DNA from 2 places in the Sphingobium sp. TomTYG74 genome. Region 2 is predicted to be linked to the other one. Evidence: riboswitches for the same ligand, from Rfam matches in the RefSeq annotation. Region 2 holds a riboswitch; the other holds the start of a gene.

What was found. A riboswitch is a leader RNA that binds a small molecule or an ion and turns the genes downstream of it on or off. The one in region 2 is predicted to bind cobalamin.
Region 1: another riboswitch for cobalamin. It lies ahead of ACZ5TB_RS00495 (TonB-dependent receptor plug domain-containing protein); the one in region 2 lies ahead of ACZ5TB_RS13640 (TonB-dependent receptor).

What each region holds. Positions count from the first base shown of each region.
Region 1 is NZ_AP027341.1:97,373-100,686, reverse strand. Features, by position in the region: gene ACZ5TB_RS00495 (TonB-dependent receptor plug domain-containing protein) at 1-1,380, opposite strand, end outside; cobalamin riboswitch at 1,549-1,809, opposite strand; gene mobA (molybdenum cofactor guanylyltransferase) at 1,837-2,373, shown strand; gene cobA (uroporphyrinogen-III C-methyltransferase) at 2,458-3,240, opposite strand; gene ACZ5TB_RS00480 (molybdopterin-dependent oxidoreductase) at 3,227-3,314, opposite strand, start outside.
Region 2 is NZ_AP027342.1:112,803-116,116, forward strand. Features, by position in the region: gene ACZ5TB_RS13640 (TonB-dependent receptor) at 219-2,177, opposite strand; cobalamin riboswitch at 2,418-2,663, opposite strand; gene ACZ5TB_RS13645 (hypothetical protein) at 2,878-3,057, opposite strand; gene ACZ5TB_RS13650 (LysR family transcriptional regulator) at 3,242-3,314, opposite strand, start outside.

The DNA.
Region 1 (3,314 bases), on a different replicon from region 2:
GCGGAACGCGGTGACGGAGATCATCGCGCGACCGCCGTCGAGGCTCTGGTCGAAGCCGACGTCATAACTTTTCGACCGTTCGGGCTTCAGGTCGAGATTGCCATAGGTGCCGTCGTAGATCTGATAGAGCGAGGGCGCACGGAAGCCTTCGCCATAGCTGGCGCGGATGTTGGTGCGGCCTTCATTGGGCGTGTAGTTGGCGTTGGCACCCAGCGTGGTCGCGCCGCCGAACTGGCTGTGATCGTCGTGGCGTACGCCGCCGGTCAGGGAGATGCCGGTGAACGGCTTTACGACCGCCAGCGCATAGACGCTATCGATGTTGACCTTGGCCGTGCTGACGACCTTGTCGCCTGTGAAGAAATCATAATAAAAAGAATCATAGTCCGGGCGTTCATGCTCATAGCCGAAGACCAGCTTGGCCTGATCCATGGGCTGATAGACGCCTTCATATTCGAAGCGCAGATTTTTGCCCGAATAGCCGTAATCCGGGGCGGAACTGGGCGCGAAGAAATAGTCGCGGTCGTTGCGGAACCAAGTTACCGCCGCACGCTGCGTCAGCTTGCCGTCGAATGACGCGAGGTTGAGCCCCGCATAGCCGATATATTGGTCAAGCTTGCTACTGTCCGTCGTGTCGGCCGGCGCGCCGAAGAAGATGTCGGTGTCGAGGTTCGCATGGATATAATAGCCGCGCAGGTCGAGGCTGAGATTGTCGGTGAAGGCGAGTTTCAGCTTCGCGTGGGTCGCGATATTTTCATAGCCGTCCTTCTCCGTGCCGCCCTGGGCAGCGGAGATGCCATCAGTGCGAAAATAGGCGACGCCCGCGCTGCCAGAGGCGATGCCTGTGCTGCCCGATATGTCAGCCTTCGCATTCAACGTGTCGGCATAGCCATAATCAACAGAGGCGCTGCCGCCAAAGCCTTCGCCGGGCTCCGCTGACATGATGTTGACCACGCCGCCGATCGCCTGGCTGCCATAGACGACAGAGTTGGAGCCGCGCAGGATTTCGATGCGGCGGATGTTGCCGGTCAGCAGATTGCCGAAGTCATAGGCATCGCCGATGACGCTCGGGTCATTGATCTTGACGCCGTCGAGCAGCACCAGCGTCTGCGTCGTTTCCGCGCCCCGGATCGAAATGCCGGTGACACCGCCAACGGCATCGGCGCGGTTGAGGCGAATGCCGGGGGTCGTGATCAGCAGGTCCGCGACGCTGACATTCTGGCGCGTTTCGATCGTCTTTTCGTCGATCACGGTCACCGCCTGACCGACCTCGTCGGTGGGCTGTTCGATGCCGAGGGCGGTGACGACGATCTCGTCCGCGTCTGCGGCGAGCGCGGGGGTGGCGGCGAGGAGCGCCAGCAGTGAAATTCCGGTCCTGATCATGTTCTGTCTTCCCTGAGCGCCATGCGACATGAGCCCAGGGCCTGCCGCTTGCGCGGCCGCTGCGCGGGAAGAAGAGACGCCAGCCCCGTCACGCGCACCGATGCGGCCCTGCGCCGCTTCGTCGCTCAGACGGAAAACCGTGCCCGGACCGATCCCTGGACCCAAGGCAAGAGCGACCATGCGCCGGCAGGTTTCCTGGCTCGCGGGTCGTCGCGGTGATGCACGCCTTCCCGGACTTTTGGTCCAGTGGCTGGTCCCCCTCGCCTTCCCCTTTGAAGGCTTGCAGGTTTCCCTGTGCATCGCGCTCGCCGCTTACAGTTGCAGGGACAGCCGCGGAGTTGGACGGTGATCCCGTCCGCACCGCATTCCCTTTCCGGCGCGATCTTCATGTCAGCGGTTGCCCGCTCACGCGGCGCGCCATAGGGGAAAGTGAGGCTATTGCCAAGGAGTGGATCGATGCGATTGCTGGGCGCGGTGCTGGCGGGTGGGCGATCCAGCCGGTTCGGGAGCGACAAGGCTTTGGCGCTGATGCCGGACGGGCGCACGCTGATGGCGCATGCGGTGGCGGCAATCGCGCCGCACGTGGAGGCCGTGGTGGTCTGTGGGCGGAGCGTCGATGGGCTGACGGGGCTGGCGGATCGGCCAGCGGCGGATATGGGGCCGCTGGGTGGGCTGAACGCGGCGCTGCATCATGCGCGCGGTCAGGGTTACGATGCGGTGCTGACGACGGGGTGCGACATGCCCGTCTATCCGGCGGCGCTGGTGGAGGCGCTGGTGGGTGACAGTGCGGCGGTGCTGAAGGGTCAGCAACTTGCGGGCTTCTGGCCTGCGTCGCTCGCGGACGAACTGGACGCGCATCTGGCGGAGGAGAATAATCGGTCGATCTATGGCTGGCTGGATCGGATCGGCGCGCGAGTGGTGGAGCGGCCGGAACTGGTGCTGCCCAATATCAACCGGCCGGAGGATCTGGCGCACTGGCGCGAGCCAAGCTGAGCTTGCCGAAGCCCCCTCCCTTCCTTCCAACTAAGTTCCGGGGCGTTCGACAAGCTCAGGGCAAAAGTTGCAAAGAGCCGGTCTTCAAAGCTGAAGAGCGACGCTGGCTGCAACCCCTACTGGCATGGATGTGCCCGCCACCGCTTCGCCGATCAGAAGAAGGGTCGGGTCTTCATCGCTGATGGTGGCGACAAGGAAGGCAAGCGCGGACAGCTTCCCCCGGATCAGGCGTTCGGTGGGGAGCGAGACATTGACCGCCACCATCACCGGCGTTTCGGGATCGCGTCCGGCGGCGATCAGCTGGCGGCTGATCTCTCCAGCGGCGGCGCGGCCCATATAGATGCCGAGCGTGCCGCCGGGACGGGCGAGCGCTTCCCAGTCAAGCTTGAGCGGTTCACCGGCTTTCAGATGCGCGGTCACCAGCGTCAGGCCCCGCGCCTTGCCGCGCAGGGTGAGCGAGGCGCTGCCGCTTGCCGCCGCCGCGCTGGCGGTGGTGATGCCGGGGCAGATGCGGAAGCGGATGCCGTCTGCGGCGAGATGCTCCATCTCTTCGGACGAGCGGCCAAAGACCGAGGGGTCGCCGCCCTTCAGGCGCACGACGCGCTTGCCCGCCTTGGCGGCGGCGAGGAGGAGGTCGTTGATGCTTTCCTGCGCCTTGCTGTGGCGGCCGGAGCGTTTGCCGACGCTGACCCGCTCGACGCCCTCGGGGATGAGGTCGAGGACGCCGGGGCCGACGAGGGCGTCGTAGAAGACGATCTCGGCAGCGGCGATCAGCTTTTCGGCCTTGCGGGTGAGGAGGTCCGGGTCGCCCGGCCCTGCGCCGACCAGCCAGACTTCACCGGGGGCGATCATCTCATTCGGCTGCATGAAGCGTCTCCTGCGGAAGTTGGGCGAGGATGTTGGCGAGTGCGGGACGGCAGGACCCACAATTGGTGCCCGCG
Region 2 (3,314 bases):
CAGGCTACTGATTCTTTGTCCAGATTGCCGAGGGGAAAATTGCATAGAGGCGAAAAGACGTCAACCATGTCTCAAAATTTCCAAGGGTATTTAACATATATTTACTATCGTTTTGACTGATGTTCTGTTCACTTTTACTTATGAACGCTACCGTTCATTACATAAGTCACTGATTGGGAAGGCCGCAGCTTCTTTTTAAGGTGCGGCCTTCCCCAGCATCAGAAGCTAAACTTGACGCCGCCCCTCACCGTTCGCGGTTCGACGACGCGGCTTAGCCTCCCTTCGACAGGCTCCGCATCGGCGGCGGGAAGGTAGGACTCGTAATAATAAGCGATGTCCTTGTCCCGGCTGCCTAGGATGTTGAGCAGTTCGGCATAGATTTGCACCCGCTTTCCCTTCCAGGCGGCGCGCGCGTTGACGACGGTGCTGCCGGAATCGCGCACACTATTGTCCTCGATCAGCGGCGAGGGGCCAAGGTGACGGACGCGGATGCTGGCTTCCCATGGGTCAAGCACGATGGCTGCGCCAGCGGACGCGGCGTTTTTGAAGGCGTTGGGGATATGGTCGCCATTGGTATAGCGGCTGTGGCTGGCGGTGTAGTTGCCGTCGAAGGCGAGCCAGGGGAGCGGGCGCCAGAAAGCGACAAGCTCATAACCGTGGCGGCGGCTGGCTCCGCTGGGTTCGACCGCGTTTGAGTCGCCGACGAAGCGCAACTCGCTGCCGACATTCAGCCACCAATAGGTTGCGGTGAAGGTGAAGCCGGGCAGTTGCAGGCGGCCGCCCAATTCCTTGCCCGTGCCGCGCACGAGCATGGGAACAGGCGTATCGACATTGACCGCGCCGCGCGCATCGTTGGAATGGAATCCTCGGCCCCAATTGGCATAAAGTTCGACGCGCGGCGTGATCGCCCAGGCGGCCGATGCCTTGGGAGAGACGAGCGTGTCCGATCCGCTGCCTTGCCCAAGCGCGGCGGCGACGGCGTCGCGGGCGCGGACGTCATAATGATAATAGTCGCCGCGAAGGCCGCCAGTGATGCGCAAGCCAGGCAGCGGTGTGACGGTCGCTTCGCCATAAAGGGCGGCTGAACCCTGCTTTACGCGATAGCGGCCGAGCGAGGAGAGGAAGGCGCGGTTCGCGGTACGGTTGACCCCGACATTGCCGATCGCGTCATAGCGGTTTTCCGTGCCGAGCTTCAGTTGCAGTGCGGGGGCGATGTCCCAACGCTTTTCGCCGGTGAAGCCGAAGACCCAGCGGCGATCGAACTGCTCGATCTGCGCGCTGGTGCCGTCGGGATCGGTGTAGGTGGGGTTGGAGAACATCGTCCAGTCGTAGAACTGCGCGTAAAGATTGGCGCGCCATGTTGGCTGGACGGTGGCGAGATTGCCGATGATGCGCGTCGTTTCCCCGCGCGCGGAGGGATCGGGCGAACAGAAGACATCGGGGCAGAGCGGCGTGCCGATGATCCGTTCGGGGATCTGCTCGGTCGGGCGCCATGTCGCGCGATAGGCGTGCAGCGTGGCGTCGATCTTACCGGCCCCGGCGGGGAGGGTGTATTTGGCGAAGCCCGCATAATGGCGCAGATGCTCGACCTCCTGCCACGGGCCGTCATAGGCCTTGGCTTGGGCGACGAGGGTGAGATTGCCTGCGCCCGCCTTGACGGTGCCGCCCGATGCCAGCCTGCGCCAGCCGAAGGAGCCGCCCTCCGCCGCGACCCATGGACGATCATAGCCATCGATCGTGGTCATATAGGCCGCGCCAGCGAGCGCGAAGTCGCCGCCATCGGCACGATAGGGGCCTTTACGAAAATCCTCCCGCACGATGATTTCGGGGATGAGCCCGTTAAGGTCGAGATAGCCCTGGCCGTGGCCATGGGTGCGGAAGTTCATCTGAACCCCGTCGATATAGGTGGTGAAGTCTGACCCATGGTCGAGATTGAAGCCGCGCAGGAAATATTGATTGGCCTTGCCGCTCCCGGAATGCTGGGCCGCGACCATGCCCGGCACGGCTTCGAGTAGTTCGGCAACGCGGAGCAGCGGCCGGACAAGAAGGTCCGCGCCGCCGACGCTGCCTTCGCTAGCCGCATGGGCGGTGCCGATCTTGTCCTCGCCCCGGCCGAAGACGATGATGGTGCTGGCGTCATCGCCAGCGTCGTTCGCTTCGGCGGCGAAGGCGGGCAGGGGGAGGAAGGTGGCGGTCAGCGCGCAGGCGGCGCGGTGGAGTTGATTGGGTAATTTCACTTCATGCACTCCGGGCGTCTGGCGACATCCGGCAAGAGACCTGTCGCCCGACGACGACCGGCGCGCGCGGGCGATCGGACGCCCCCAAGGCGACCGCCAACGTCACCGAAGCGGCCTCTTGCCGCTCGTTCGTCGCTCAGACGGAAACTACCGTGCCGCAGCCATCCCCTGGACCAAGGCAAGAGCGACCAGACGCTGGCAGGTCTCCTGGCTCGCGGGTCATCGCTTGATGCACGGCCTTCCCGGGCCTCGCAGGATTTAGCGTCCGGCCCAGTGACTTGCCCCATCCTACCTGTGAGGTGGGGCGATGTGCATCGCGCTCGCCGCTTACAGTTGCAGGGACAGCCCTGGCTTGGGGAGGCGGGCGCCTCCTTACCATGTTCCCTTTTAAGCCTCTTTCGAGGCACCGGCGCGATCATTTCCCCAGGGGTTGCCCGGGTGACGGGGCGATAGCGGAGCTGTTGGGGTTGGGCAAGGGGGTGGGTGATGGGTGGTTGGGTGAGGTAACTTGCTCCCTCTCCCCTTCAGGGGAGAGGGCCGGGGAGAGGGGAGCAACGTGGGTTGCTAACAGTCCCCTCTCCCGCCTTCGCTACGCTCGGCACCCTCTCCCCTGAAGGGGAGAGGGGATGGGGTCTGGCAATCAGTTCAGCTTCGCGCCGCGCTCTCGCTGGAGGCGGAGGGCCATGGCCTGGTAGCGGACGGCGCGTTCATTGTGGAGGGCGATGGTTGCCTGGTCGGCGCCGCGCAGGCGGGCTTCCCTGGCTTGGCGCGCTTCCTGGGCAGCGCAGGCGGAAAAATGTGATGCGTCATTGGGGCGCATGGCCCTTATCCTCTCTCAATTTCTTATGGCTCGAACGATAACATCGGCCTGTTTCCCGCTGCCATTACGCAGGTTAACTTCGGAAAGCTTCTGTTTTTTGACAGCAACGTGGGAAATGATTTCAGAAGCGAATTTCTGCGCTTTTCAGGGAGTTGCGTGCGCGTTCCATGGGTGCTTCTTGCTATCAGCCGCCCCGGTTCCACGATGCATCGCGGAAGGTTTCGCGCAGAAAGGCGATGAAGGCGTCTACGGCGGCG